Regions from separate parts of the Erwinia sp. E602 genome, predicted to be linked through region 1. Evidence: predicted binding sites of a transcription regulator. Region 1 holds the regulator's gene; each other region holds the start of a gene.

Evidence for each region. The regulator CRP, encoded in region 1, controls carbon source genes, mostly activating them, when cyclic AMP is high. The targets are predictions, from matches to a motif close to ATGTGANNNNNNTCACAT.
Region 2: a site for CRP is predicted at 2,706-2,723, ahead of epd (erythrose-4-phosphate dehydrogenase). Genes of this name have one in related genera too.
Region 3: a site for CRP is predicted at 5,772-5,789, ahead of GKQ23_RS11580 (arabinose ABC transporter substrate-binding protein). Genes of this name have one in related genera too.
Region 4: a site for CRP is predicted at 5,641-5,658, ahead of GKQ23_RS21475 (6-phosphofructokinase). Genes of this name have one in related genera too.

Annotation. Positions count from the first base shown of each region.
Region 1 covers NZ_CP046582.1:348,302-356,138, reverse strand. The annotation lists gene GKQ23_RS02950 (MFS transporter) at 1-355, opposite strand, end outside; gene GKQ23_RS02945 (LysR substrate-binding domain-containing protein) at 554-1,504, shown strand; gene crp (cAMP-activated global transcriptional regulator CRP) at 1,727-2,359, shown strand; gene GKQ23_RS02935 (YccS/YhfK family putative transporter) at 2,419-4,497, shown strand; gene GKQ23_RS02930 (aspartate aminotransferase family protein) at 4,698-5,915, opposite strand; gene GKQ23_RS02925 (aminodeoxychorismate synthase component II) at 6,002-6,577, opposite strand; gene ppiA (peptidylprolyl isomerase A) at 6,714-7,286, opposite strand; gene tsgA (MFS transporter TsgA) at 7,562-7,837, shown strand, end outside.
Region 2 covers NZ_CP046582.1:839,583-847,419, forward strand. The annotation lists gene GKQ23_RS05245 (M48 family metallopeptidase) at 1-182, opposite strand, end outside; gene tkt (transketolase) at 471-2,462, shown strand; gene epd (erythrose-4-phosphate dehydrogenase) at 2,926-3,945, shown strand; gene pgk (phosphoglycerate kinase) at 3,996-5,159, shown strand; gene fbaA (class II fructose-bisphosphate aldolase) at 5,250-6,329, shown strand; gene mscS (small-conductance mechanosensitive channel MscS) at 6,509-7,393, shown strand; gene argO (arginine exporter ArgO) at 7,590-7,837, shown strand, end outside.
Region 3 covers NZ_CP046582.1:2,226,394-2,234,230, forward strand. The annotation lists gene GKQ23_RS11555 (ABC transporter ATP-binding protein) at 1-1,109, shown strand, start outside; partial or broken gene GKQ23_RS11560 (helix-turn-helix domain-containing protein) at 1,213-1,355, shown strand; partial or broken gene GKQ23_RS24180 (IS630 family transposase) at 1,367-1,480, shown strand; gene GKQ23_RS11565 (NUDIX domain-containing protein) at 1,509-1,907, opposite strand; gene araA (L-arabinose isomerase) at 2,470-3,963, opposite strand; gene GKQ23_RS11575 (ribulokinase) at 3,976-5,661, opposite strand; gene GKQ23_RS11580 (arabinose ABC transporter substrate-binding protein) at 6,020-7,003, shown strand; gene araG (L-arabinose ABC transporter ATP-binding protein AraG) at 7,204-7,837, shown strand, end outside.
Region 4 covers NZ_CP046582.1:4,321,076-4,328,912, forward strand. The annotation lists gene GKQ23_RS21450 (ATP-binding protein) at 1-469, opposite strand, end outside; gene GKQ23_RS21455 (hypothetical protein) at 1,039-1,758, shown strand; gene GKQ23_RS21460 (RES family NAD+ phosphorylase) at 1,751-2,404, shown strand; gene GKQ23_RS21465 (LysR substrate-binding domain-containing protein) at 2,571-3,455, opposite strand; gene pckA (phosphoenolpyruvate carboxykinase (ATP)) at 3,616-5,226, shown strand; gene GKQ23_RS21475 (6-phosphofructokinase) at 5,799-6,779, shown strand; gene GKQ23_RS21480 (PTS sugar transporter subunit IIB) at 6,789-7,079, shown strand; gene GKQ23_RS21485 (PTS sugar transporter subunit IIC) at 7,095-7,837, shown strand, end outside.

The DNA of each region.
Region 1 (7,837 bases):
CGCTGGCGCTGGGATAACCGGAGTGACCGATGCCGGCCAGCATGCGAAACAGGATCAGCCAGCCAAGGCCCAGCCCCCACCAGCCAAACAGCAGGGCACATACGCCCACCAGCGCCAGCGACATCACCAGCATCGCCCGGTAGCCCAGCCGGTCGTTTAACCAGCCGGCGGGGATCTGAAACAGGGTGTAGGAGAAAAAAAATAAGCCCGGGATCAGGCCGACCTGCTGCGGGGTGAAGTTAAACTCTGCGCGTATCGGCAGAAGCGCAAAGCCCATCACGGTTTTATCGATATAAATCAGGGTATAGCCGGCAAATAACATCAGGATCATTCCCAGGCGTGCGCGTCTATCCATTGCTGTTTCTCCTAATTAACTGAAAAGGAATCAATCAATTACGTCCGTCAGTCTCTGTCCCGCGCTGTGAGCAACATCACAACGAAACAAGCACAATGATTTAACATGTCCACAACACCATCAGGGATTTACATCAGTCAGGTAAGATGAAATTTTCGTTGCCCTGATACGTTTCTGGCATCAGTGAAGGAGAACGGGATGCGCTATCTACCTAAAATGCAGCAGCTGCGGGTGTTTGAAGAAGTCGTGCGTCAGGGCAGTATCCGCTCGGCGGCCCGCACGCTGGCACAGTCACAGCCGGCCATCAGCCGGGCGCTGAAGGAACTGGAAAATACGCTGCAAACGGCGCTGTTTCTGCGCGGCCCTGGCGGGATCACCCTGACGCCCAGCGGCCAGCTGTTCGCGGTACGCAACCGCTTTATCCTGCAGGAGCTGCAGCGGGCGGGGGATGAAATCTACTCCGCCCAGCATCCTCAGCAGGGGCAGGTGGCGGTGGGAGTTTGCAGCCTGGTGGGCTCAACGATGCTGGCGGAGGTGGTCGAAAAATTTCGCCTGCGCCACCCGCAGGCCCGGCTAAGCGTCAAAGAGGGCCTGATGCGCAGCCTGCTGCCGCTGCTGAACAGCGGCGAGATCGACTTTGCCGCCGGGCCGGTTCCCGCCGATCTTAAGCAGGAGCGGCTGGTGATCACCCCGCTCTTTCAGGTGCCGCTGTGCGTGGTCGCCAGCAAAAATCATCCGGCGCGGCGGGCGCGGGCGTTAACCCAGCTGAGCGAGCAAAAATGGCTGCTGGCAGAAGATGAGAGCGCCACGCTGTCATCGTTAAATGATGAGCTGAAACGCTTTTTTCAGGCGCTGCCGCAGCCGGCATTGCGCACCAGTTCGTTACTGTCCGCCATCGAACTGGTCGAGCGTGCGGGATACCTGATGCTGTTACCGGAACCGGTGGTGAGCCGCTGGTCGCACAGCCTGGTGCAGCTGCCGATCGGCACGCTGCCCGCGCTGCGGTATGGCGCGGTCTGCTCCAGCCACTCGCCGCTGACCGCCAGCGCGCAGCAGCTGTTGAAAATACTTGAGAAAGCCAGCGGGCGTGACGCGTGGCGCTGTTCTACCGGCAAAAACAGCACGCCCTCCCTTTTCCCGCTATGCTGAAGCGATACAACACAAGACAGTTATGTAAAGCTGTGCTACAAACAAAGCTGTAATATTTACTGTCACCATCATGCACGGTAAAAACGGGCCCCCTACGCGAGCCATGCTCTGAACAGAGACCCGTATCATTTTCCCTCAGGGAAACGCTTGACTATTTCAACGCCTGGCAGGGAGAGCAGCCCCTGTTTTTGGGCTCGATGACAAAACAGAGGATAACAGCGAATGGTTCTCGGCAAACCGCAAACAGACCCGACTCTCGAATGGTTCCTGTCACATTGCCATATTCACAAATATCCATCCAAAAGCACGCTGATCCATCAGGGTGAAAAGGCAGAAACCCTCTACTACATCGTCAAAGGCGCGGTAGCGGTGCTGATCAAGGATGAAGAAGGCAAAGAGATGATCCTCTCCTACCTGAACCAGGGCGACTTTATTGGCGAACTGGGCCTGTTTGAAGAGGGGCAGGAGCGCAGCGCCTGGGTGCGCGCGAAAGCGGCCTGTGAAGTGGCTGAAATTTCCTACAAAAAATTCCGTCAGCTGATTCAGGTTAACCCGGATATTCTGATGCGTCTCTCCTCGCAGATGGCGCGTCGTCTGCAGGTGACGTCTGAAAAGGTCGGCAACCTCGCCTTCCTCGACGTCACCGGCCGTATTGCCCAGACCCTGCTCAATCTGGCCAAACAGCCCGATGCCATGACCCACCCGGATGGCATGCAGATCAAAATCACCCGTCAGGAGATCGGCCAGATCGTCGGCTGTTCCCGTGAAACCGTGGGCCGTATCCTGAAAATGCTGGAAGATCAGAATCTGATCTCCGCACACGGCAAAACCATTGTCGTTTACGGCACCCGTTAACCGATCTTAATCCTGCGGCGCGACAGGCTTCTGTCGCGCCTTTTTTATGGGTACGGTGCATGTGGCGTAGACTCATCTATCACCCTGAGGTCAACTACGCCCTGCGGCAAACGCTGGTGCTCTGTTTGCCGGTGGCGACTGGCTGGCTGTTCGGAGCCCTGCAACAGGGTCTGCTGTTCTCTTTAGTCCCCGCCTGCTGCAACAACGCCGGCCTTGATACCCTGCATAAACGCTTCTTTAAACGCCTGATCGTCGGCGGCTCGCTGTTTGCCGGCTGCAGTTTTCTGATCCAGTATGCCGGGGCACAGGGCGTGCCGCTGCCGCTGATCCTGCTGCTGATGACGATGGTGCTTGGCGTGCTGGGTGAAATCAGCCCGCTGCACGGCCGCCTGCTGCCCGCGTCGCTGATCGCCGCCATCTTTACCTTAAGCCTGGCAGGCCGGGTGCCTGTCTGGCAGCCGCCGCTGCTGTTTATCTGCGGCACCCTGTGGTACGGACTGTTTAACGGCTTCTGGTTCTGGCTGTGGAAAGAGCAGCCGCTGCGGGAAACCCTGAGCCTGCTTTACCGTGAACTGGCGGGTTACTGCGAAGCCAAATATACCCTGCTGACCCGCCTGACCGACCCCGATACCGCGCTGCCGCCGCTGCTGATTCGTCAGCAGAAGGCGGTCGACCTGATTAATACCTGCTATCAGCAGATGCATATGCTCTCCGCCGGCCGCGATCAGCACTACCGGCGGCTGACGCGCGCCTTTCAGGTGGCGCTGGATCTGCAGGAGCATATCGCCGTCAGCCTGCATCAGCCGCAGGAGGTGCAAAAGCTGGTCGAACAGAGCCATGCAGAGGCGGTGATCCGCTGGAACGCCCGGATTATTGCCGCGCGGCTGCGCACGCTGGCGGATGATATCCTCTACCATCGTTTGTCGGCGCGCTTTGGCATGGAAAAACAGCTACAGGCGCTGGAGAAGATCGCCCGCCAGCATCCTGACAATCCGGTCGGCAACTTCTGTTATTACCACTTCAGCCGTATCGCCCGCCTGCTGCGCACCCAGCAGCCGCTCTACCGCCGCGACCTGATGGCCGACCGCCAGCGCCGCCTGCCGCTGATCCCGGCGCTGAAAAGCTACCTGTCGCTGAAGTCCACCGCGCTGCGCACCGCCGCCCGTTATGCGGTGATGCTGACCTTTGCCAGTACGCTGGCGCTGTTCTTTAACCTGCCCAAACCTTACTGGGTGCTGATGACGGTGATGTTCGTTAGCCTCAACGGTTACAGCGCTACCCGGGTACGCATTCAACACCGTGCGCTGGGCACGCTGGCCGGGCTGGCGGTGGCGGCACTCACCCTGCGCCTGCACGCGCCGGAGTCGGTGGTGCTGCTGCTGATGCTGGCGATTACGCTGGTGAGCTACCTGATTATCCGCCCGTTCTACGGCTGGGCCACGGTCGGCTTTACGGTGACCACGGTATGGACGCTGCAACTGCTGTCGCTGAACGGTGCCGATTTTCTGCTGCCGCGGCTGATGGATACGCTGATGGGCTGCCTGATCGCCTTTGGCGGCATGATCTGGCTGTGGCCACAGTGGCAGAACGGCCTGCTGCGGCAGAACGCGCACGACGCGCTGGAGGCGGACCAGGAGGCTTTGCGGCTGTTACTGGGCGACGAGCAGGATGCCGGCAAGCTGGCGTATCAGCGCATGCGCGTCAACCAGGCGCACAACGCGCTGTTTAACTCGCTGAACCAGGCGATGCAGGAGCCGGGCTTTAACTCACGCTATCTCTCCGACATGAAGCTGTGGGTGACCCACAGCCAGTTTATCGTCGAACATATCAACGCCATTACCATCCTGGCGCGCGAACATACCATGCTGACCCGATCGCTTGCGGAGCGCTATCTGCAGTCCTGTGAGATTGCCCTGCAGCGCTGTCAGCAGCGGCTGGAGTATGACGGACCGGGATCGGAGAGCAACGTGCTGGAAGCGCCTGAGGCGCTCCACGGCGGGCCAACCACCGTGGTCGAACGCCACGTTAAGCGCATCCTCAGCCACCTCAGCATAATGCACACTATCTCGTCGCTGACATGGAGCCAGCGCCCGCACCACGGCGGCTGGCTGCGCCGCCGTCTGGGCAAAAAAAACTGAGGGCGGGATCGCTCCCGCCCTCAGCATCACCGTTACCCACCGGCATCCGTCGCTGTCGCCGCTGCCGTTGGCGCCATGCTAAGTGCCCGCCCGCCAGCACGCCACACGATCGTTCAGCCAGTCAGCCAGTCAGCCAGTCAGCCAGTCAGCCAGTCAGCCAGTCAGCCAGTCAGCCAGTCAGCGTGTAAAGTCGGTGAGGCTTACGCCAGCACCTTTTCCACCGCCGCCGCGAAGCGTGCCATACCTTCGGCAATGTCGGCAGGCTCAATCACCAGCGACGGAGCAAAGCGGATCACGTCAGTCCCTGCAACCAGCACCATTACCCCTTCCGCCGCCGAGGCGGTAAGGATGTCACGCGCTTTGCCGGCGTGCTGTGGCTTCAGCGCCGCGCCGATTAACAGGCCCTTGCCGCGGATCTCGCTGAACAGGTCCAGGCGGGCATCCAGCGCCTGCAGCGCCTCGACAAACAGCTGACGGCGCTCGGCCACGCCGTCCAGCACCTCAGGGGTATTGATGATATCCAGCGCCGCTTCGGCGACCGCACAGGCCAGCGGGTTGCCGCCGTAGGTCGTGCCGTGCACGCCCGGAGCCATCACCGAGGCGATCTCATTGGTGGTCAGCATCGCGCTGACCGGGAAGCCGCCGCCCAGCGCTTTCGCGGTGGTGATAATGTCCGGCTGCACGCCGTAGTGCTCATAAGCGAACAGCTTGCCGCTGCGGCCCATACCGCTCTGCACCTCGTCCAGCACCAGCAGCGCGTTGTGCTGGTCACAGAGCTGGCGCAGGCCCTGCATAAATTCCGGCGTAGCCGGCGTGACCCCGCCCTCGCCCTGAATCGGCTCGACCACAATGGCGCAGGTGTGATCGTCGATCACCGCCTTCACCGCGGCCAGATCGTTAAACGGCACGTGAATAATGTCGGCCGGTTTCGGGCCAAAGCCGTCGGAATACTTCGGCTGGCCGCCAACCGACACGGTAAACAGCGTGCGGCCGTGGAAGGCGTTGTGGAAGGCAATAATCTTGCTTTTAAACGGACTGTGACGCTGGCTGGCGTAGTAGCGCGCCAGCTTAAAGGCGGCTTCGTTTGCTTCCGCACCGGAGTTAGCAAAAAATACGCGGTCGGCGAAGGTGGCGGCAATCAGCTTTGAAGCCAGGCGCAGCGCAGGTTCGTTGGTAAATACGTTGCTGGTGTGCCACAGGGTCTCGCCCTGCGTTTTCAGCGCCTCAACCAGCGCCGGATGGCAGTGCCCCAGCGCCGTTACCGCGATCCCACCGGAAAAATCCACGTACTCTTTTCCCTGCTGATCCCAGACGCGGCTGCCTTTTCCTTTCACCGGCACAAACTGTGCAGGTGCATAAACAGGCAAAATCACCTCATCAAAGGTCGCCCGCGTAACCGCCATTTTTTCAGCCGCCATTCCCTACCTCACCCGTTGAACGTTAAATTAACATGAAAATATAGTCATAAAATATGCATAAAAAATCACACAAAGGCAACCGTTAATCAGGTTCTGAGAAAATTTTCCAGCAGCTGATGGCCCTGCTCGCTGAGAATACTTTCCGGGTGAAACTGCACCCCCTGCAGCGGCAGCGTGCGGTGGCGAAAACCCATGATCTCATCGGGCTGACCGTCGCGCAGCGTCCAGGCCGTCAGTTCAAACTCAGCGGGCAGCGTACCGTTTTCCACGATCAGCGAATGGTAACGGGTAACGTTAAGCGGATGATTCAGCCCGGCAAACACGCCGCCGTCATTATGTTCGATGGCCGACGTCTTGCCGTGCATCACCTGGCGCGCGCGCACCACCCGTGCGCCAAACGCCTGGGCAATCGCCTGATGCCCGAGGCAGACGCCGAGGATCGGCAGCCGGCCGGCAAAGTGGCGGATCGCCTCCAGCGAAATACCGGCTTCGTTCGGGGTACAGGGGCCGGGGGAGATCACCAGCTGACGCGGTGCCAGCTGGCTGATTTCATCCAGAGTGATCGCATCGTTGCGGCGCACGCAGACCTCCGCGCCCAGCTCGCAGAAATACTGGTAAAGGTTCCAGGTAAAGGAGTCGTAGTTATCAATAAGCAGCAGCATGAAAAATCCTGATCGACGGGTTGCCGCTTATTCTACGGATTTTAGGCCGGGCTGCAGATCTGTTTCCACCGAGGCGGGCAGAACAGTGAGGCCGGTGCAGCAGGCGTGGCCTGCCACACGGGCCGCGCGGGGAGCGTTACGGCAGGACTTTGGCGGAGAGGATCACCACCGGCGTCACCGGTACATTCTGGTACGGGCCGACGTTCTGAGTCGGAACCTGCGCAATCTTGTCAGCAACGTCCATCCCTTTCACCACCTTGCCGAACACCGCGTAACCAAAATCGCGCTGGCCGTGGTCAAGGAAGGCGTTATCCGCCACGTTAATGAAGAACTGGCTGGTGGCGCTGTCCTTCTCTGCGGTGCGCGCCATGGAAATGGTGCCGCGCTTGTTCAGCAGGCCGTTATCCGCTTCATTCTTGATCGGCGCGTTGGTCGACTTCTGCTGCAGATCCGTGGTAAAGCCACCGCCCTGCAGCATAAAGCCCGGGATCACGCGGTGGAAAGTGGTGTTGTTATAAAATCCACTGTTCACATAATCGACAAAGTTTTTTGCTGAAATCGGGGCTTTCTGGTTGTTCAGCTCCAGCTCAATGTTGCCGGCTGAGGTGGTCAGCAGCACGTGCGCATCCCCTTTTGCGGCCAGCGCAGAAGCAGAGAGGGTAGAGAGCGCGAGAACGGCCGCCATGGCGGTCAAAGTACGTTTCAACATGAAAGATTCCTTACGGGGGGCGATAAGCCATAAAAGCACAGCTGATTGTAAAGAGGCACCCGGTGCCGCGCCAGTGTTTTACCTTTATTTACTCAGCCGGGCCGCCGGCGCAAACGTTATCGCATTGCACCAAACGGTGATCCTGATCACATTATGAATGAAATATGAAAATTAATGTTTCAGTAAAGATTTATGCAGATCACGAATATCGTTAAACTTCCCCGGCAACTCCCCGGGCGCCCTGCCCGTTGACTTCCTTCTAACAGGTTTCCACTATGACTAATCGCGATCGAATTGGGCTTACCTGGATCAGCTTTTTCTCCTACGCGTTGACGGGTGCTGTGGTCATCGTCACCGGCATGGTACTGGAGAATATTGCTGCCTGGTTCCATCTGCCGGTAGCGCAGATGAGCAACACCTTTACTTTCCTGAACGCCGGTATCCTGCTTGCCGTGTTCCTGAACGCCTGGCTGATGGAGATCGTACCGCTGAAGCGCCAGCTGATGTTTGGCTTCGTGCTGATGATCCTGGCGATCGCCGGCCTGATGACC
Region 2 (7,837 bases), 490 kb from region 1:
TGATTCTCCGCGTCCATCTGCTGACAGGATTTAGCACTGAGCTCTTTGACCTGCTCATCGCTCAGCGTGACCGCCTGAAAAGCCTGTGCGCCAGACTGCATCAGAGCGTTGCTGTCAAAATTCTGACAGCCAGAAACCAGGGTTGCCAGCGACAACGCGGCAAAGGCGAGACGTTTCTTCATTCCAGTTCATCCATTCAGGTAACAAGGTAAAAAAATCAGAAAGTTGGCAAAATACGGCTGCGGTAATCGTCCGGCAGTAATCTGAGTTATAGCGCCTGCGGCATTGCTTGCCTAGTCGGGGCATTCTCAAAACGCAAATAATGTGAGGATTTTTACCTGCCGCGGCATGTACATGTTACCCGTATTTCATGTACATTGATGGGCGACTTTCGTTCTGCTTTGCCTGATAACTCATTGATTACAATAGGTTGAGAAAGGTGAAGCGTTAAATCCGACCTGGAGTAGAAAATGTCTTCTCGTAAAGAGCTTGCCAACGCCATTCGCGCATTAAGTATGGATGCGGTGCAAAAAGCCAAATCCGGCCACCCTGGTGCCCCTATGGGTATGGCTGATATCGCCGAAGTCCTGTGGCGTGAATTTCTGAATCACAACCCTACAAATCCGCTGTGGGCCGATCGTGACCGCTTCGTGCTGTCTAACGGCCACGGCTCGATGCTGATCTACAGCCTGCTGCACCTCACCGGCTACGATCTGCCGATTGGCGAACTGGCTAACTTCCGTCAGCTGCACTCCAAAACTCCAGGTCACCCGGAATACGGCTACACCGCCGGCGTTGAAACCACTACCGGTCCGCTGGGCCAGGGTATTGCTAACGCCGTGGGCTTTGCTATCGCTGAACGCACGCTGGCCGCGCAGTTCAACCGTCCTGGCCACGATGTGGTAGACCATAACACCTACGTGTTTATGGGCGACGGCTGCATGATGGAAGGCATCTCTCACGAAGTCTGCTCGCTGGCCGGTACGCTGAAGCTGGGCAAACTGGTGGCGTTCTATGATGACAACGGTATCTCTATCGATGGTCATATTGAAGGCTGGTTCACCGACGACACCGCGACCCGCTTCGAGTCTTACGGCTGGCACGTGGTGCGCGGCATTGACGGTCATGATGCTGAATCGATTAAAAAAGCGGTGGAAGAGGCCAAAGCAGTCACGGATAAACCTTCACTGCTGATGTGCAAAACCATCATCGGTTTCGGCTCACCAAATAAAGCGGGTACCCATGATTCCCACGGCGCCCCGCTGGGTGACGATGAGATCGCACTGACCCGTAAGCAGCTGGGCTGGAACCACGCGCCGTTTGAGATCCCACAGGATATCTACGCGCAGTGGGATGCCAAAGAAGCCGGTCAGGCGAAAGAAGCCGCATGGGATGAGAAATTCGCCGCCTACGCGAAAGCCTTCCCGGAACTGGCCGCCGAGTTCAAGCGCCGCGTCAACAATGAGCTGCCGGCAAACTGGGCTGAAGAGTCACAGAAATTCGTTGAACAGCTGCAGGCTAACCCGGCGAAAATCGCCAGCCGTAAAGCCTCTCAGAACGCCATCGAAGCCTTCGGTAAGCTGCTGCCAGAGTATCTGGGCGGTTCCGCTGACCTGGCACCAAGCAACCTGACCATGTGGTCCGGTTCTAAGCCAATCAATGAAGACGCTGCGGGTAACTATATCCATTACGGCGTGCGCGAATTCGGTATGACCGCGATCGCCAACGGTATTACCCTGCACGGTGGTTTCCTGCCGTACACCGCGACCTTCCTGATGTTCGTTGAATATGCGCGTAACGCCGTGCGTATGGCCGCGCTGATGAAGATCCAGCAGGTGATGGTTTACACCCACGACTCGATCGGTCTGGGCGAAGATGGCCCGACTCACCAGCCGGTTGAGCAGCTGGCCAGCCTGCGCGTGACCCCGAACATGAGCACCTGGCGTCCGTGTGACCAGGTTGAATCAGCGATTGCCTGGAAATACGCTATCGAGCGTAAAGACGGCCCGACCGCGCTGATCCTCTCACGTCAGAACCTGGCACAGCAGGATCGTACCGCTGAGCAGCTGGCTAACGTGGCCCGCGGTGCTTATGTGCTGAAAGACAGCGAAGGTACGCCTGAGCTGATCCTGATTGCAACCGGTTCTGAAGTTGAGCTGGCAACCGGCGCTTACGATAAGCTGACCGCGGAAGGCCGTAAGGTGCGCGTGGTCTCCATGCCGTCTACCGATGCCTTCGACAAGCAGGATGCGGCCTACCGTGAATCCGTGCTGCCGAAAGCCGTCAGCGCGCGCGTGGCCATTGAAGCGGGCATCGCGGATTACTGGTTCAAATACACCGGCCTGAACGGTGCTATCGTCGGTATGACCAGCTTCGGTGAGTCTGCACCGGCCGAGCAGCTGTTTGACCTGTTTGGCTTCACCGTGGATAACGTGGTCGCTAAAGCCAAAGAACTGCTGTAATCCTCTGAGCTGCCGTTTACCGGTAGTTATCAGACAAGGCGCTGCATTGCAGCGCCTTTTTTTACCTCTGCCCCTTTCAGCGATCTGCGCTATGTCCGGTTCAGGGGGGGGCGTTGCCTGCATGATGACTGCACCCTGCCGCCAGCGGCGTGGTTCAGGGGATGGCAGAGCCTGATCCCGCCTTTTTCCTGCTGATGAACCTTGCGTGATTATCGGATAAATTTTACGCGTTAAAACTCTTTTTTGTGACGCAGATCCAATCTTTAGCAGGTAGTTGACCCCCACTATTCCTATCGGCATTGATTTTTATTACTCTAGCTGAACCGTTTCAGTCGTGACAAATGAAATGACCGGCGGCAAGGCAGATGTTTCTGTAATATAAGAATTCCCTGTACAAATTGCGGCAGCTGGCTCAGGCTATTCTCCCAATTCAGACTAATGGTGAATTTTTAGCAGGGGTACTATGACGGTTCGTATTGCCATTAACGGTTTTGGTCGTATCGGGCGCAACGTGCTGCGTGCGCTGTATGAAACCGGACGTCGCGCCGAGGTAACGGTAGTGGCGATCAATGAGCTGGCTGACGCCGCCGGAATGGCGCATCTGCTTAAATACGATACCAGCCACGGGCGCTTTGCCTGGGACGTGCGTCAGGAACGCGATTTGCTCCAGGTGGGTGATGACAGCATTCGTCTGCTGCATGTGCCTGATATTGCCTCACTGCCGTGGCGCGAGCTGAACGTGGATATCGTACTGGACTGTACCGGCGTGTATGGCAGCCGTGCAGATGGCGAAGCGCATCTGCAGGCCGGCGCTAAAAAGGTGCTGTTCTCACACCCCGGCGGTAACGATCTCGATGCCACCGTGGTGTTCGGGGTGAACGAGCAGGAACTGCAACCCGGGCATCTGCTGGTGTCTAATGCTTCCTGTACCACCAACTGCATTATTCCGATTATCAAACTGCTGGATGACGCCTGGGGCATCGAGTCCGGCACGGTAACCACCATCCATTCAGCGATGCACGATCAGCAGGTGATTGATGCCTACCACCCGGACCTGCGGCGCACGCGTGCCGCCAGCCAGTCCATTATTCCGGTGGATACCCGGCTGGCCGCCGGTATCACGCGCATCTTCCCCAAATTTAACGATCGCTTTGAAGCGATCGCAGTGCGCGTACCGACTATCAACGTCACGGCGATCGATCTCAGCGTCAGCGTGCGTGATGCGGTCACGGCGCGCGAGGTGAACGACCTGCTGCAAAGTGCATCAGAAGGGGCATTTAGTGGTATAGTTGACTACACGGAATTACCGTTAGTCTCTATTGATTTTAACCACGATCCGCACAGTGCCATTGTCGACGGCACGCAGACGCGGGTCAGCGGTAAGCACCTGATCAAGACGCTGGTCTGGTGCGACAACGAATGGGGTTTCGCTAACCGGATGATCGACACTACCTTAGCGATGGCCACAAGCGGTTTCAGGTAGGGCGCGGCTTGCGCCTGTCAAAACTTTGAGAATCAACGAGAGGGTTCACCATGTCTGTAATTAAGATGACCGATCTGGATCTGGCTGGTAAGCGTGTTCTGATCCGTGCCGATCTGAACGTACCGGTTAAAGAAGGGAAAGTGACGTCAGATGCACGTATCCGTGCTTCTCTGCCGACCATCGAAGCCGCGCTGAAGCAGGGTGCTAAAGTGATGGTAACCTCCCACCTGGGTCGTCCGACCGAAGGCGAATACAACGAAGAGTTCTCACTGCTGCCGGTAGTCAACTACCTGAAAGAGAAGCTGGGTGCTGACAACGTTTCGCTGGCAAAAGATTACCTCGACGGCGTTGAGCTGGCGGCCGGTAAGCTGGTGGTGCTGGAAAACGTGCGCTTTAACAAAGGCGAGAAGAAAGACGACGAAGCCCTCTCTAAAAAATACGCAGCCCTGTGCGATATCTTTGTGATGGATGCCTTCGGCACCGCACACCGCGCGCAGGCGTCCACCCATGGCGTGGGCAAATTTGCTCCTGTCGCCTGTGCCGGTCCGCTGCTGTCAGCCGAACTGGAAGCGCTGGGCAAAGCCCTGAAGAACCCGGCTCGTCCAATGGTTGCGGTAGTCGGTGGTTCTAAAGTGTCCACCAAGTTCGACGTGCTGAACTCGTTAGTGAAAATTGCTGACACCGTGATCGTCGGTGGCGGTATCGCTAATACCTTCGTCGCTATCGACAACAACGTCGGTAAGTCACTGTACGAACCCGATTTCGTTGAAGCCGCGAAAAAACTGCGTGACGAGCACGGTATCCCGGTCCCGGTTGACTCCCGCGTTGGCACCGAGTTCTCTGAAACTGCCCCTTCTACCGTGAAGAAAGTGTCAGAAGTGCAGGACAACGAAGAGATCATGGACTTCGGCGACGAAACCGCACTGGCGATGGCTGCCCTGCTGAAAGACGCCAAAACCATTCTGTGGAATGGCCCGGTTGGCGTGTTCGAATTCCCTAACTTCCGCAAAGGCACTGAAATCGTCGCTAAGGCGATTGCAGACAGCGAAGCGTTCTCCATCGCCGGCGGCGGTGATACCCTGGCAGCGATCGATCTGTTCGGTATCGAAGACAAGATTTCCTATATCTCTACCGGCGGCGGCGCGTTCCTCGAATTCGTGGAAGGCAAAGTTCTGCCAGCGGTAGCCATGCTCGAAGAGCGTGCGAAGCAGTAATTTCTGTGGCGGGACGATGACGTCCCGCCGGTATGATTTGCCCTACGGGGCAACCTTCTTAACGGCCGACAAAAAACAGGACAAGCTAACATGTCTAAGATTTTTGATTTCGTAAAACCAGGCGTTGTCACCGGTGACGACGTGCAGAAGATTTTCCAGGTAGCGAAAGAGAACAAATTCGCCCTGCCAGCAGTGAACTGCGTGGGTACCGATTCTATCAACGCCGTACTGGAAGCCGCTGCAAAAGTTAAAGCGCCGGTTATCGTACAGTTCTCTAACGGCGGTGCCGCGTTTATCGCCGGTAAAGGCTTCAAATCTGACAAGCCGCAGGCTGCTGCGATTTTCGGTGCTATTGCCGGTGCCCATCACGTGCACCTGATGGCTGAACAGTACGGCGTGCCGGTGATCCTGCACACTGACCACTGTGCCAAGAAACTGCTGCCGTGGATCGACGGCCTGCTGGACGCGGGTGAAGCCCACTTTGCGAAAACCGGCAAACCGCTGTTCTCTTCTCACATGATCGACCTGTCTGAAGAGTCACTGGAAGAGAACATTGAGATCTCTGCTAAATACCTGGCGCGCATGGCGAAACTCGACATGACCCTGGAGATCGAACTGGGCTGCACCGGCGGTGAAGAAGATGGCGTGGACAACAGCCACATGGACGCATCTGCGCTGTACACCCAGCCGGAAGACGTGGACTACGCGTACACCGAGCTGAGCAAAATCAGCCCGCGTTTCACCATCGCGGCCTCTTTCGGTAACGTACACGGCGTGTACAAGCCAGGCAACGTGAAGCTGACCCCAACCATCCTGCGTGATTCTCAGGACTACGTCAGCAAGAAACACAACCTGCCGCACAACTCGCTGGACTTCGTGTTCCACGGTGGTTCCGGTTCTTCTGCTGCAGAGATCGAAGAGTCTATTGGTTACGGCGTAATCAAAATGAACATCGATACCGACACCCAGTGGGCAACCTGGGACGGCATCCTGCAGTACTACAAAAAGAACGAAGGTTATCTGCAGGCGCAGCTGGGCAACCCGGAAGGCGCAGATAAGCCGAACAAGAAGTTCTACGATCCACGCGTATGGCTGCGTTCTGCCCAGGCGTCAATGGTTGTCCGCCTTGAGCAGGCATTCAAAGAGCTGAACGCCGTAGACGTTCTGTAATCTTTGTGCAGTAAAAAAAGGCCCGCCAGGGCCTTTTTAAGATCTTTAAGGTGAAATATCCAGCTAATCCCGCGACTTATTTGGCACATCCCTCATAATTGTTTACCCTTAATTCACTGGTTGTCGTGTAAACGGCAAGATTTTGCACGCCCGGTTTGGGCCAACAACAGGATAAAATGATGGATGATTTAAACGTGGTAAATGGGTTCAACAGCGCCGGCGGATGGCTGGTACGTAACCAGGCGCTGTTGCTGAGCTATGCGGTGAACATTGTCGCCGCTATTGCCATTGTTATTGTCGGGATGATCGTGGCGCGTATTATCTCCAACGGCGTTAACAGGGTGCTGCGCGCGCGTAGCATCGACGCTACCGTGGCCGATTTCCTCTCGGCGCTGGTGCGCTACGGTATTATCGCCTTTACGCTGATTGCCGCGCTGGGGCGCGTGGGCGTACAAACCGCATCGGTAATTGCCGTACTGGGTGCCGCCGGTCTGGCACTGGGCCTGGCGCTGCAGGGCTCACTCTCGAATCTGGCGGCTGGCGTACTGCTGGTCACCTTCCGCCCGTTCCGTACCGGTGAGTTTGTTGATCTGGGCGGCGTGATGGGTACCGTACAGAACGTCCAGATTTTCTCTACCACGCTGCGCAGCGCTGACGGCAAATATGTGGTGGTGCCAAACGGAAAAATCATAGCCGGTAACATTGTTAACTTCTCCCGCGAGCCGGAGCGCCGTAACGAATTTATTATCGGGGTGGCTTACGATGCGGATGTAGATCAGGTGCTTAAGCTGCTGCGCGAAGTGGTCGATGCCGATCCGCGTGTTCTGCAGGAGCGTGGAGTGCAGATTGGCCTTAACGAACTGGCGGCTTCATCGCTGAACTTTGTGGTACGTTGCTGGAGCAACGCCGGCGATCTGCAGGACGTTTACTGGGATTTGATGAAAAACTTCAAGCGTACACTGGACGCACACAATATCGGTATTCCTTACCCGCAGATGGACGTGCACCTGCACCAGGTTAAGGCAGCGGAGAATGCGCCGCAGGAAAATGCCCCGCTGAACTGATTGTCAGACGGCTTAGCCCGTTGAGTAAACCGCCCGCCTGTGCCATCCGCGCCTGACTGCGGGCGGCACTTCTTGCCTTAACCGCACACCTCATTAATATTAGTTTTATTGATGCATCATTAAAATTATCAATTTCACCTAATAATGCTGCCGCTATACACTGCCACAAAATAAAACGTTATTGAGGTGATAGTCGATGTTATCTGTTTATTTTCAGGGGGTTGTCTTGGGTGCGGCCCTCATCCTGCCGCTGGGGCCGCAAAATGCCTTTGTGATGAACCAGGGCATCCGTCGCCAGTATCACCTGATGACCGCCGCGCTCTGCACCCTGAGCGACGTGGCGCTGATCTGCGCCGGGGTGTTTGGTGGTAGCGCGTTGCTTAATCAGTCACCGCTGTTGCTGAATCTGGTGACCTGGGGGGGCGTGGCTTTTCTGCTGTGGTA
Region 3 (7,837 bases), 1.9 Mb from region 1:
GTTTTTTCATAAATAAACACCGCGAGTCTTTTTATTTAATTGATAAAGACCTTGATAAGGTTAGGAAAGGTCAGGTTGCCCGCCCCCAAAAATGGAATTTTCTGTACTTCATTTCTGCCATGGGTGTGATGTTTTGGTTTTCTGAATATGTATCAAAAGGTGATATATCTACAGGTGGATTACTAGGAACCATACAATCTATCGGACTTTTTGGTCTGTCTTGCCAATGGATGGTATACTCATTTAGCAATCTTGGAATTTGTTTTTCGTTTTTCGAAAAGCTAATGATCCTGGAAAAAAAATACAGCACGCCTAAAGTGTTTCCATGCAAAAAAATACCAGGAAACAAAACAATAAAATTCGAGAACGTTAGTTTTTCATATCATAAAGATAAAATGAGCATTAATAACGTTAACTTAAAAATAATGCAAGGCGATCACATTGCTATTGTAGGGGAAAATGGTGCAGGTAAAAGCACTTTAATAAAGTTACTCTGTAGATTATATATTCCAGATCAAGGCAGAATTACGATAGGCGGCATAGATATCAATGAAATTGACATAGAGGAATGGCATTCAACAATTAGCGCTATTTTCCAGGATTTTGGACATTATAATTTAACAATTAAGGAAAATGTTTTTATAGGGGATTTAAGCACACATATTACATCTAAAAAAGTCTCTGTCGCTTGTCAAAAGGCGCAATTTACTTTACGTGAAGGGTTAAGTATTGACAGCCAAATCGGCAAAGAGTTTGACGGTACCGAGCTGTCGGGTGGTGAATGGCAGCGGCTGGCGCTGGCACGAGCGTTTTACGCCGATCGCCCGCTGGTGATCCTCGATGAACCCACCAGCGCAATGGACCCGCGCGTTGAGTCCGAACTGTTCAGCCAGTTTGGCACTATTATGGCGGGAAAAACGGCGGTGATGGTCACCCACCGATTGGGCAGCGTAAGAGACGTTAATCGGGTGGTGGTGATGAAGGCGGGAAGGATCGTTGAGGAAGGCCCGCCTCAGGTGCTGGAAGCGCTGAACGGCGAATATGCTGAGCTGCTGGCGCTTCAGAAAAACCAGTATGCCGAGCGACCATCATCGCGCACCGGACAATAAGCTGGCCATTGCCACCGCCCGCAACCTATCCCGCATACAGGCACACGAGCATATGAGCATACGAATACACGAGCATCCCGGAAACAGGCAAAAGGGCAAATCAACTATGCTGATGTTGCACCGGGCGAACGTGTCAGTGTCGTGGCCAGAATGCTCTGCTGTGGACGTTCTTCCGTCGGACGCTGGATTAACGGGTTTACATTGTATGGCCTTGAGGGTCTTGAATCTCTGCCACCAGGACGCGGATGACGCTGGCCCTTACCCGAAACCATCAGTGCCGTTCGATGTGGCGACTGCTGAAAAAGATTTGCCATTTTATGACAACAGCAAGTTCGTTCCCCGAAAGCAGATATGGTCTGGCAAAAGTGTAGCAGTATTAGGATCCGCTATTTAGAGCATTTACGCCTCGGGCATTAACTGGCTGCGGCTGAAGGGGGCCAGTATCACTTCGCCGGGCTGGCGGGGATCGAACCAGATCACCTCCTCGATTTCGGCAGCCGGGCTGAAATCAGTCTGGGCGGTGGTAATCGCAAACATATCGGCGATCAGCTTGTGGCCCGGTTCGTTGGCGGCGCGATCTTCAAAGCGGCCTAACGGCGTCAGGTCTGCCAGTTTCACCTCCAGCGACAGCTCCTCCCACAGCTCACGCACCAGCGCCGCCTGCGGCGTTTCGCCCGGCTCGGGTTTGCCGCCCGGCTGCATAAAGTACGGTGTGTTGCGCTTTCTGACCAGCAGATAGCGTCCCGCGCGATCGGTAATAAGCGCTGCGGCAACGGTAATAACCTTGTTTTCACTCACGATGATTCACTCTCCTTGCTAAATACGTTGTGCTACCACCAGACCCTAAATCTGAACATTTGGGCGAGGAAAAGCTGACTGCGGCAGCGTGTCCAGGTGGCGTTTAATGGTCTTATCTTGTGCGATATCAGGGGGGATTACCTTACCTGAATGCAGTATGGCGAGATTATCGGGCAAAAACGTCCAGTCGCAAAGCTAACCGTTGCTGACGTTAACAAGCCACGTCTTTAAGAAAGCAAAACAATAGCTTACAAGGGAGGGCGCTGGCGAGCAGGTTAGCCGGGCGTATGCCGCATGGATGCGGCATCCGAGCCTCCATGGATGGATTATTTTTTAAAGCCGGTTTTAGGCTTTAAAAAATTAACGGCGCCCCGGCGTTCTGTCGCCAGCGGCCGAACCCGGCACCAGTATATGAAGCGATGCCTTTAAGAAAGCAAAACAGTAGCTTAACGCTAAGCGATGCCCTTAAACAGCAACATCATAGCCTGAAGAGTAACCCATCTGAGACAGGGATAAAAAAAACCCACACAAGGTGGGTTTCGTGTTAATCACCAGCCGCAGCTTATCGCTGATTCAACCGGTAGTACGCCTCGTTCCAGCGCAGCGCATCGCGGAAGCCGTGCAGGGTGGTCTCCTCATCGATTACCACCACCTCAATACCGTGCAGCTCGGCGTACAGGCGCATATCCTCCACCGTCAGCGCCTGGCTGAACACCGTATGGTGCGCGCCGCCGCCGAGGATCCAGGCCTCCGACGCGGTCGCCAGCGACGGCTGTGCCTTCCACAGCGCACGGGCCACCGGCAGCTTCGGCAGCGCCTGCGGCTGATCGATAGCATCCACCACGTTGACCAGCAGACGGAAGCGATCGCCGAGGTCAATCACGCTGGCGTTAACCGCACGGCCGGCCGGGGCAGAGAAGATCAAACGCGCCGGATCGGCCTTACCGCCGATGCCCAGCGGCTGCACGTCAATCAGCGGTTTCGCCTCGCGGGCAATCGACGGGCACACCTCCAGCATATGTGAGCCGAGCACCAGATCGTTGCCCGGCGCAAAGTGATAAGTGTAATCCTCCATAAACGACGTACCACCCGGCCGGTCGCCCGCCATCACCTTGAAGATGTGCAGCAGCGCGGCGGTTTTCCAGTCACCTTCACCGGCAAAGCCGTAACCCTGCTGCATCAGGCGCTGTACCGCCAGCCCCGGCAGCTGGCTCATGCCGTGCAGGGTCTGGAAATTGGTGGTAAAAGCGCGGCAGCCTTCACCGTCGAGGAAACGTTTGATCCCCAGCTCAATGCGCGCCGCGTCCAGCACGTGCTGGCGCTTCTCGCCGCCCGCAGCCGCCACGGCGGAGAAGGTATAGCGGCTCTCATATTCATCGATCAGCGCGCTGACGTCGCCGTCCGACACCTGATTAACCACCTCAACCAGATCGCCCACGCCCCAGCCGTTGACCGAATAGCCAAACTGGATCTGTGCCGAAACCTTGTTACCTTCGGTCACCGCCACTTCCCGCATATTGTCGCCAAAGCGTGCCACCTTCAGCTGCTGGCTGGCCTGGAGCGCGGCGGCTCCGCGCATCCACTGCGCCACGCGCTGTTGCGTCGTGGCATCCTGCCAGTGGCCGGTCACCACCTGATGCGGCAGCCGCATCCGCGCGCCGATAAAACCGAACTCGCGGCCGCCGTGGGCGGTCTGGTTCAGGTTCATAAAGTCCATATCCATGGTGTCCCACGGGATCGCCGCGTTGAACTGGGTATGCAACTGCAACAGAGGTTTGGTCAGCACCGTCAGCCCGCCGATCCACATCTTGGCCGGCGAGAAGGTGTGCAGCCAGGTAATCACGCCCAGGCACTGGGTATCGTGGCTGGCGTCGCGGCACAGCGCCAGCGCCTCGTCCGGGCTCTTGACCAGCGGCTTCAGCCGCAGGGTGAAGGGCAGTGCGCCGCTCTGATTCAGGCCGTCGACCACCTGCTGACCGTGCTGCTCCACCTGGCGCAGGGTTTCCGCGCCGTATAAATGTTGGGTACCAATCACAAACCATACATGCTGGGACATAAAGACCACTCCTTAACTGACGGACGACGGTTGCGGGGCAAACTGTGGTTCAGCCAGTTCACACCATTCAAGGTAACGTTGATAAAGCTGTTGATAACGGGCCACGCGCGCGGCGTCGGGCTGCAGCGTGCGCTCAATCGGGCTGGCCATCGCGGCCTGTGCGGTGGGGATATCGGCATAGACGCCGGCGGCGACGGCGGCAAAAATCGCCGCCCCCAGCGCGCAGCACTCGTCGGAGGCGACGATATCCAGCGGGCGGTTCATCACGTCGCTGCACACCTGCATGATCACCGGTGATTTACGCGCGATGCCGCCGAGCGCCAGCACCTGCTCCACCGGAATATCCTGCTGCTCGAAGCACTCCATAATGGCGCGTGCGCCAAAGGCGGTGGCGGCGATAAAGCCGCCGAACAGCGTCGGGGCGTCGGTGCCGAGGTTCAGGTCGGTAATCACCCCCTTCAGGCGCTGGTTGGCAAACGGCGTGCGGCGGCCGTTAAACCAGTCCAGCACCACCGGCAGGTGATCGAGCTGCGGGTCGGCGGCCCAGGCGGCGGTCAGCTGCTCCAGCAGCCCCTTCTGCAGCGCCTCCAGCTGCGTGCGCAGTTCGGGCTGCTGCACCGCGGCCTGCTGCAGCGGCCAGCCCAGCAGGCGGCTGAACCAGGCGTACATATCGCCAAATGCCGACTGGCCGGCTTCCATGCCGATCATTCCCGGCACCACGCTGCCGTCCACCTGGCCACAGATGCCCTTAATCGCCCGCTCGCCCACGCGGTCGGCGTCGGCGATCAGAATGTCGCAGGTGGAGGTGCCGATCACCTTAACCAGCGTATAGGGCTTCGCGCCCGCACCCACGGCGCCCATATGGCAGTCAAACGCGCCGCCGGAGAGGGTTACCGTCTGCGGCAGCCCGAGCCGCTCCGCCCACTCGGCGGTCAGCTGGCCGACCGGGCGATCGGCGGTCCAGGTATCGTTAAACAGCGGGTAGTCGAGATCGCGGGTCAGCAGTGGGTCCAGCGCCTCAAGGAAGCGCGCCTCCGGCAGCCCCTGCCACAGCGGGTGCCACAGCGACTTATGCCCGGCGGCGCAGCGGCCGCGTTTAAGGATCGCCGGGGCGGTGGTGCCGCTTAACAGCGCGGGAACCCAGTCGCACAGCTCTACCCAGGAAGCGGCGGCCTCGCGCACCGCGCCGTCGGCGCGGCTGACGTGCAGAATTTTCGCCCAGAACCACTCCGAGGAGTAAATGCCGCCGATAAAGCGCGAGTAGTCGGCAAACTCGCCGCTGTGGCACAGGCGGGTAATCGCCTCCGCCTCTTCAATGGCGGTGTGATCCTTCCATAACACAAACATGGCGTTGGGGTTGTCGGCAAACTCCGGCCGCAGCGCCAGCACCCGGCCTTCACGGTCGATCGGGGCAGGGGTGGAGCCGGTTGAATCCACGCCGATGCCGACCACGCTGGCGCGCTGCGCGGGGCTTAGTTGCGTGACAACGTCACGAATAGCCTGCTCCAGCGCGTCGATATAGTCCTGCGGATGGTGGCGAAACTGATTATCAGCCGGCCGGCAGTAGCGCCCGGCCTGCCAGCGCGGGTAGGCCACCACGTGTTTGGCCAGCTCGCGACCGCTGCGGCACTCCACCGCCAGCGCCCGCACCGAGTCGCTGCCAAAGTCGAGGCCGAGGGTAATCGCATCCTGATGCATAGGGGTTCTCCAGAGACGAGAAAAGGTTGCCTCTATCCTGGAAAACCTGGGCGTAAGCCGTTAGGCATCGCTGGCTGCAAATATGCACTTTTCTGCCGTATCGACGGGTTATGTGACCGGCTTCAAATGTTACGTGGCGGTTAAAACGGCTGAATGCATGGACAAAATAGCTGTAATCCCGCGATGTGATAACGCTCTACAAATTATTTCTCCCCAGCGGCTAAAACTAGCGCATCCCCGCACCGTCAGGCCGTCGGCATCGGGATAACCTAATGTTTGCAGGCGTAAAAAATTTCGTTCACCCGATTGATACCGTTTACACAAACCCGCTGATGCGGGCACTGAGCCGGAGAGCCTCATGCACAAATTCACTAAAACGCTGGCCGCGATTGGTTTCGCCGCCGTTATGTCACAATCCGCTATCGCCGAAACCATGAAACTGGGCTTTCTGGTCAAGCAGCCGGAGGAGCCGTGGTTCCAGACCGAATGGAAATTCGCCGACAAGGCCGGTAAGGAACTGGGCTTTGAGGTGATTAAAATCGCCGTGCCGGACGGTGAAAAAACGCTGAACGCCATCGACAGCCTGGCCGCCAGCGGCGCGAAGGGCTTTGTGATCTGTACGCCGGACCCGAAACTCGGCTCGGCGATTATGGCCAAGGCGCGCAGCTATAACCTGAAGGTGATCGCCGTTGACGATCAGTTCGTCACCGCCAAAGGCAAACCGATGGACACCGTACCGCTGGTGATGATGGCGGCGACCAAAATCGGCGAGCGTCAGGGCCAGGAGCTGTACAAAGAGATGCAGAAGCGCGGCTGGGACGTGAAAGAGACCGCGGTGATGGCGATTACCGCCAACGAGCTGGACACCGCCCGTCGCCGCACCGGCGGCTCGATGGACGCGCTGAAGGCGGCCGGTTTCCCGGAGAATCAGATCTACCAGATCCCGACCAAATCCAACGATATCCCCGGCGCGTTTGACGCCGGCAACTCGCTGCTGGTGCAGCATCCGGAAGTGAAAAACTGGCTGATCGTCGGCATGAACGACAACACCGTGCTGGGCGGCGTGCGCGCCACCGAGGGCCAGGGCTTTAAGGGCAGCAACGTGATCGGCATCGGCATCAACGGCGTTGACGCGGTCAGCGAGCTGTCGAAGGGCCAGGCCACCGGTTTCTACGGCTCGCTGCTGCCAAGCCCGGACGTGCACGGCTACCGCAGCATCAAGATGCTGCATGACTGGGTCACCAGCGGCACCGAGCCGGCGAAATTCACCGAAGTCACCGACGTGGTGCTGATCACCCGCGACAACTTCAAAGCCGAGCTGGCGAAGAAAGGGCTGATGTAAAAGGGGCTGTGTGACCCTGTCACATTATGGCCGGGTCACACGCCAGCCGGTTTGCCCGCCGCCGGGCAGAACGGATAAAGCGCTTCAGCTGAACGCCTGCGCATCACGGCAGACGGTCAGCTGAAGCAATACGCAACGCGCGGCTGTACAAGGCCGCGTCAGGTACCGGCGGGGCAACCCGCATTCTGGCTGGAGTGGTTATGCAACAACAACCTGCTTATCTCAGCTTTCACGGCATTGGCAAAACCTTTCCGGGCGTTAAGGCGCTGCAGGATATTGGCTTTGAGTGCCATGCCGGACAGGTGCACGCGCTGATGGGTGAGAACGGCGCCGGCAAATCGACGCTGCTGAAAATCCTCAGCGGCAGCTATCAGCCCAGTGCCGGTGAAATCCGCCTGCAGGGGCAGCCGGTCAAATTCCCCACTACCGTGGCGGCGCTCAACGCCGGCGTGGCGATTATCTACCAGGAGCTGCACCTGGTGCCGGAGATGACCGTCGCCGAGAATATCTACCTCGGCCAGCTGCCCGCCCGCGCCGGGCTGGTGAACCACGCCCGCCTGCGCGCCGACGCGCGGGTGCAGCTGCAGGCGCTGGGCATGGATATTGACCCGGACCTGCCGCTGAAGTATCTCTCCCTCGGCCAGTGGCAGATGGTCGAGATCGCCAAGGCGCTGGCGCGCAACGCGCGGGTGATCGCCTTTGATGAACCGACCAGCTCGCTCTCCGCCCGCGAGATCGACCAGCTGTTTCGGGTGATCCGCCAGCTGCGCGCCGAAGGGCGGGTGGTGCTCTACGTCTCGCACCGCATGGAGGAGATTTTCGCCCTCAGCGACG
Region 4 (7,837 bases), 870 kb from region 1:
ATGTTCCATTTTGCAAATTTCTTAAGGATGCATGTTGTTCTGATTCAAGAAGCTCTACAACCTTAAAATCTCGAAGGCTTTCGCTATTTATCGTAATCTTAAAGTCGTGCCCTTGATAACGGGTAAACCAAATTGCTTCCTGGCTAAACAAATGAAAGGATAAGCGTCCCTTACCATGAGCACCTTGTAAATCATCATTTCCTTGTTTAAGGGACTCATTAAATCTTGAAAAATGTTCTTCACATTTATCAATATTAATGCCGGAACCATTATCTAACACCGATACAGATTCCAGCCCTCCAAGATCATTCCGTTTGATTTGGACATCAACCTTACTGGCTCCTGCATCGAATCCATTTGCTACTAGTTCGACAACCGCCTGCGAAGGTTCATCCTTCCAGCGAGTAAAAAGCTTCTTGATACCAGCATGAGTAATGTTTGTGGTACCGACAAACTCTCTTTTGCTCATGGGTAGTGTCCGTCCTTGAAGGTTTAGAGAACATACAATTCTAATGCCCGAAAGTTTATCATAATTCTTACGATCAAAAAGTACCCTTCACTTCATACATTGAAAAGGTAGCATCTTGGTAGAACCATCACAGTGGAAGTTCAGACATAAGCATGGCCAATCGTTTAGAAACATACTAGCATGTGGCCGTTTTTGACCCAAAAGTAAGGGGCTTAGATAAAAACTAGCCACTTTGGCACTTTGTCTTGCTGCTTTTCACAGCAGTTTTAAAGGGATTGAAAATCCCCGTGTCCTTGGTTCGATTCCGAGTCCAGGCACCACTATTTAAAGAACCCAGCCACTGGCTGGGTTTTTGCTTTTCTGGGTACTGAATTCTGTATCTGACTCTCTTAAGTCACTGTTCTTGCCCATGAGCACTCCCCCTCTCCTACAGATCCGCCCCCGCGCTTCCCGACCAAAGATAAGCCGATAAAAAATGCGCCTTCGGATCAGGTGATGGTGGACAACCGTGATGTAGTCTATATTGTAGATATTCGATATATGGTCAAACTATCACCGGGAGTCAAATCATGATTACACGGGAAAAAGACGCTGATTTTGAGGTTATTGCCGTCCCGGCAGATAACATCTCGTACTTTAAAACCAGTCGAGAGCATGCTGACATCTCCATTTCATTGCCAGAAGTTGACAATCGCCGGGACAATCAGACAAAGCATTACTATGTTGTGAAACGTCCGGATTCCATTGATGACGCCGCCTTTAAAGTTGCCCTTGAGGCCGCTTTCCGCGCCGTAAGCAACCTTATCCTTCTGGCTACTGACGAAAAAACAATTACTGTTATTCGTGATGTTACCGCCGAAAACAGAGTGGGTAACGCCACTCTAACCAACACCGAACGGCTGGAAAAACTCAAAAAGACCATCCTTGATGACAGTGAGTGGCTACCTGCTCAGGAAGTTTCACGCCGTGGCGGGGGAAGTATTACAGTAAGAAACCCCAGTGGCTTACCCAATCGTTGGAAGCGGGCCAGGAAAATCTTTGCCATCACATCAGAAGGCAGAGACCTCTATCCGGCTTACGCGCTGGATATTGGCGGGCAGCCGCTGCCACTGATGAAGAAAATCATCGATGTATTCGGAGAAACCAAAACCCCCTGGTCACTCGCCGTCTGGTTTGGCACTCTGAATAGCTGGCTGGGCAATAAAAAGCCTAAAGATCTCCTGATATCAGAACCCAATAAGGTACTGGAAGCGGCACGACGGGCTAAGGAAGGACCGGTACATGGCTAAAAAAATTAATACGCCTGGGAAAAATGCCGATCTCTCGGCCAGCCTGGTCGCCTGGCCGAAAGGGAAAATCATTGAGCGAATTCACCCATCGCAATATGGCGCGACAGAATTTAACCCCGGAGCAGGGAAAAGCCGCTTCAGCCCCATAAATGACGGTGAAGGGAAAAGCATTTCGACATTATACGGCGGAGATAGCCTGCCCGTTGCGTTGATGGAGACGGTGTTACACGATCTCCCTACTCCCTGTGAAGATGCCCCCATCGAACTGTCCGTGCTGGACAACCTTGCCCGAAGTCAGTTATCGCCTCGGAAAGATATTCAGTTTGTTGATCTCAATCCCCGCTTCATGAAAAAACATGGTATTACGCAGGGCGATTTACTGGGGTCTTCCGCAGATCATTATCCCGAAACGCGTCAGTGGGCAGAGAAAATCCACGATGATAACCCTGAAGCTCAGGGGATCCGGTGGTCTTCTAAACAGCATGGCGACAAGGCTGTTATGTTGTTTGGCGATCGTATTAATACCAGCGACCTTGACGTCACGATTGATTCCGAATCAGCCTCAACTTCAGTCGCAGTCAATGAAGCGATGGAAAACCTTGCCAGTGAAATGGCGCTGGTGCTGATTCCCGGCGGGTTAATCTAGATAAATCCTGACTGGGCTGAGCGCCCCGCGTTTGGCGTTTGGCGTTTGGCGTTTGGCGTTTGGCGTTTGGCGGTCGGCGCTCAACGTTCGGCGTTAGCAGTGAGCCAGCGGTTCGCTGCCGGGGTAAAGAGTCAGAACAGAGTAAAGTAGCGAACCCTGAGCCGCCTCAGCTCTTCCTTCCCTTCAGATAGTGCCAGAACCGCTCTGCCGTCAGGTTTAACCGCGCGCCGGAGCGGTACACGTAGGCGGCAATATTCAGTGACAGGCTCGGGTCCATAATCGCCAGCCGTCCCTCCTCCAGATCCTGCTGAATCGAGTAGTAGGGCAGCCAGCCGACGCCGTCTCCCTTCAGGATCATCCGCTTCAGCAATTCACTCATCGATGAGACAAAGCGCAGCTGGAAGACGATCTCCGGGTGGCGGTCAATCACCTGATTCACCTGACGTCCCATATAGCTGTCGTTGGCGTACTTCATCAACGGCAGCGTGTCGCCGTCGAGGCTGAACAGCGGCTGGCCGTGGGGGTCGCAGGGGGTGACGAGGTGCAGCGCAGAATCGAAGATCTTGTGGTTGATAAACGGGTAGTTCATCAGCTCTTCGTTGTAGAACGACAGGATAAAGTCGCTCTTGCCCTCTTTCAGGTTAAACACCGCATCATTGACGTTGATCGATTCAACGAAGAATACCTTATCCGGGCCGTCGGTGTACTCCGCCAGCAGGTCGGGCAGCAGCAGCACCGAGAGCGACGGGGCGGCGTCAATGCGGATGCTCTGCTTGAGCTTGTGATCGCCTTTGATGCGGCCGATCTGAAAATCCATATCGTCGAGCATATTGCGCGCGTAGCCGACGAATATTCTGCCCTGCGGCGTTAACTGAGGAGGATTGACGCTGCGATCAAACACGCTGAAGCCCAGTGCGGCCTCCAGCGACTTAATGCGTCGGCTGAATGAAGGCTGCGAAATATTGCGTTTTTCCGCCGCCAGCGTAAAGCTGCGGCACTCTTCCAGCGCGATCACGTCGTACAACCACTTCACTTCAAGATTACTGAGCACCGTCACAAATCCTTCAACAAGTCCGCCAACGCTATGCAAATTTAGCATGACGCATAGCATTTATGCAATTTATGCATCAGAAGCCCGGTGTTAATATCCGCCTATTCCATCGGGCCGGAATAGTTCCGCCCCGCACGTCATCCATTGAGTCAGGTAGCGTATGTCGATTATTGCATCAGTTAAAGAACACCTTTTAAGCCTCGGCATCAGGGATGTCGGTGAGATAATCCATAACCCGGATTACGATCTGCTGATCGCACACGAAACGGCAGCCGATCTGACCGGCCCGGCGCGCGGCGTGATGACCGCCTCCGGCGCCGTGGCGGTGGATACCGGCGAGTTCACCGGCCGTTCACCGCGCGATAAGTACATCGTGCGCGATGATTTAACGCAGAACACCCTGTGGTGGTCCGACGCCGGCCTCGGTCGCAACGACAACAAACCAATGACGCAGGAGGTCTGGAGCAGCCTGAAAGGCCTGGTGGCGCAGCAACTCTCCGCCAAACCGCTGTACATCATTGATGCCTGGTGCGGTGCCAGCAACGACACCCGTCTGGCGGTGCGCTTTGTGACCGAAATCGCCTGGCAGGCGCACTTCGTCAAAAACATGTTTATCGCCCCACAGGACGACGAGCTGGCCAGCTTTACGCCGGACTTTACGGTAATCAACGGCGCGGGCTGCACCAACCCGCACTGGCAGGCGCAGGGCCTTAATTCAGAGAACTTCGTCGCCTTTAACCTGAGCGAAAAGATTCAGCTGATCGGCGGCACCTGGTACGGCGGCGAGATGAAGAAAGGGCTGTTCTCGGTGATGAACTACCTGCTGCCGCTGCAGGGCATTGCCTCGATGCACTGCTCGGCCAACCGCGGTGAAGCGGGCGACGTAGCGCTGTTCTTCGGCCTGTCCGGCACCGGTAAAACCACCCTCTCCACTGACCCGCAGCGCCAGCTGATCGGTGACGACGAGCACGGCTGGGACGACGACGGCGTGTTTAACTTCGAGGGCGGCTGCTACGCCAAAACCATCAATCTGAAGCAGGAAGCGGAGCCGGAAATCTATGCCGCGATCCGCCGCAACGCGCTGCTGGAGAACGTGGTGGTGCGCGAGGACGGCAGCGTGGATTACGCCGACGGTTCAAAAACCGAAAACACCCGCGTCTCCTACCCGATCGATCATATTGAGAACATCGTGCGTCCGGTATCGCGCGCCGGCCAGCCTGCGCGCATTATCTTCCTGGCGGCGGACGCCTTCGGCGTGCTGCCGGCGGTATCACGCCTGACCCCGGACCAGATGCAGTATCACTTCCTCTCCGGCTTTACCTCCAAGCTGGCGGGAACCGAGCGCGGCATCACCGCGCCGACGCCTACCTTCTCCGCCTGCTACGGTGCGGCGTTCCTTCTGCTGCACCCGACCCAGTACGCAGACGTGCTGGCGGCCAAAGTGGCGCAGAGCGGTGCCGAAGCCTGGCTGGTCAATACCGGCTGGAACGGCGCGGGCGAGCGTCTGTCGCTGAAGGACACGCGGGCGATCATCAGCGCGATTCTGGAAGGCACCGCCGGTGATAACCAGACAGAAACCCTGCCGATCTTCAACCTGGCGATCCCGGCATCCATTCCGGGCGTGGAGAGCGCGAAGCTCGACCCGCGTAACGCCAACGCCAGCTGGCAGACAGAGGCGGAGAAGCTGGCGCAGCTGTTTATCAGTAACTTCGCGCAGTACGCGACCACCGAAGCCGGTGCGCGTATTCAGTCAGCCGGCCCGGCGCTGTAATTCCGGCCATTGAGCCACCCGGCCTCTGAGCCGCCGGGGACTAAAATCCGTGGTGCACGCCTGCCACGGATTTTTTCTGGCTGACGCCAGGCTTTCCACCGGCAGATGCCCCCCTGCTTCCTCGCCTCCTGTGTCACCGCTCCCGGGCTCTGCACTCCTGGCGACGTCTCGCTCCCTGCACCGCCCCTCCTCCATTCCTTTTATTGCGTCTGATGAGATCGGCGCGATCGATACCTGTGTGCCCCCCCTGACCGGTCATTTTATCCCGCGAACCTTTATAAAGTGATTTAACTCACAAAAGCGTTGATTGACGATCGTAACCTGTCTCTGAATAAAACATTACCTGGCTCACAAAATTAAATTCATTATTAAACAGACAGTTAACCTCCACTACCGTGATTAGTGTCGATAATAGAGTGATTAGCATCACAAATTTACCTCTTTAAAATCGCTGTCAAGATCGGCTCACCGGGAAAAACCTTATCAAAGTGTGACCAGCTTCTAAAAACGGAATCCCCCCATCATTAACATCAATCTTACTTTTAACGGCTCCCTTAACTCTGAGGTCAACCATGAAAATAGGATTAGTGATTAGTGGTGGTGATGTCAGCGGCATGAACAACTTTCTGTTTCAGATAAACCGGATGACCGACTCTGAAATAGTGGTCTTTGACGGCGGCATTAATGGTCTGATCGCCAACCGGGCGAAAGAAATATCCCGCCGTGACCTGGTCGATTTGTCGATATCCTCAGTACCGCTGATCGCCTCCGGCCGTAAAGAGGAGAAGTGTAAGAAGTCTGACTATGAGAAAATCGTTAAAAACATCCGGCAAAAGAAAATTGACTGCCTGATTATGGGCGGCGGCGACGGCTCTTTTCAATTTCTTAAGGTGCTGAGCGGTTACGGCATCAACTGTTACGGCATCGGCATGACCATTGATAACGATATCAGCGGCAACAGTTATACCGTCGGTTTCTCCACCGCCTGCGAACAGGTGATTGCCGAGGTCGGCAAATTACGCAATACCGGCCGTGGCCTGCCGGGGCGGGTATTTATGATTGAGCTGCTGGGCGGCTACTGTGGCGAACTGACCCTGCAGGCAGCGCTGAAAAGCAACGCGGATATCGCGCTGATCCCGGAATCAGTCTGGGATATCGACCTGCTGGCGGAAAAAATAAAGAATAAAATCAAACAGCAGAACAGCGTGGTGATTTTATGCTCCGAGGGTTACACCAAAGAGTATACGCCGGGTTTCCAGGGCGCGATTGATACCATGATTGGAAAACTTGAGCACAAAATTGGTATTCGTATCCGTAAAACGATTCTCGGCTATGGGCTGAGAAGCGGTATGCCCACCGGCGAAGAGATTATTCAGGGCGCGATCCTGGCAGAGGAAGTGGTCAGATGTATTCACAGCGGCCTGAGCAATAAAATTATTGTCATCAATAATAACAACAAAGCCATACCGATAGATCTTGAAAACTCTGAAAAACGCCTGGTCGATAAAGAGAGCAACCTTTATAAGCTGGCGAAAATAACTCACCTTATCTGAGGGTCTACCATGCTTAAAGTACTCTGCGTATGTGGCTGCGGCCTCGGCTCCAGCTTTGCCATCGAAATGAGCGCCAAGTCGGTGTTGCAGAAGCTGTCGATTGACGCGGATATCGATCACACCACGGTATCCGAAGCCTCGTCATTTAAATATGACATTATTCTGACTCAGAAAATGTTTGCCGATATTTTAAATTCAGACGCCAGCGAAGAGGATAAACGTAAAGTGATTATCCTCAACCGGTTGACGGATAAGAAAGAGATTGAAGAAAAAATTCTTGCTTATATTAACGCAAAATAACAGGCGAGGTGTCACGTGGACGCAATTATCCATTTTATTGTGAAAGACTTTTTAGGCCAGGCGTCGATCCTGATTGCCCTGATCGCCATGCTCGGGCTGATCCTGCAGAAAAAATCGATCGGCAAGACGGTGGAGGGAACCTTTAAAACCCTGCTCGGCTTCCTGATCATGATGGCCGGCATCAACATCATTGTGGAAGCGCTGACCTTCCTCAACGATATCTTCACCAGCGGCTTCGGTATGAAGGGCTACATTACCGACGTGGCGGCGATTGCCGGCGTGGCCAACCGTGAGCTGGGTTCAGAAGTGGCGCTGACGCTGCTGGTGATCTTCGCGGTCAATATCCTGATTGCCCGCATCACGCCGTTTAAATACATTTTCCTCACCGGCCAGGCGCTGCTGTGGATGGCGACCATTGGTACGGTGATCGGCTACAAGGCCGGGCTGACCGGTGCCACGCTGATCCTCACCGGTGGCATCTTCGGCGGCATTATGGCGGTGCTGATGCCGGCGATTGCCCAGCCTATCGTGCGCAAAATCACCGACTCGGATGACGTTGCCCTCGGCCACTTCTGCACCATCGGTTATCTGGTACAGGCGGCGGTGGCACGGGTGATTGGCAAGAACTCACGCTCAACCGAAGATCTGGAACTGCCGGACAACTTTAAGTTCCTGCAGGACACCTATCTGTCGATGGCGGTGATTATGGTGCCGATGTACATCATCCCCGCGCTGTTCGCCGGGCCGACTTATATCGC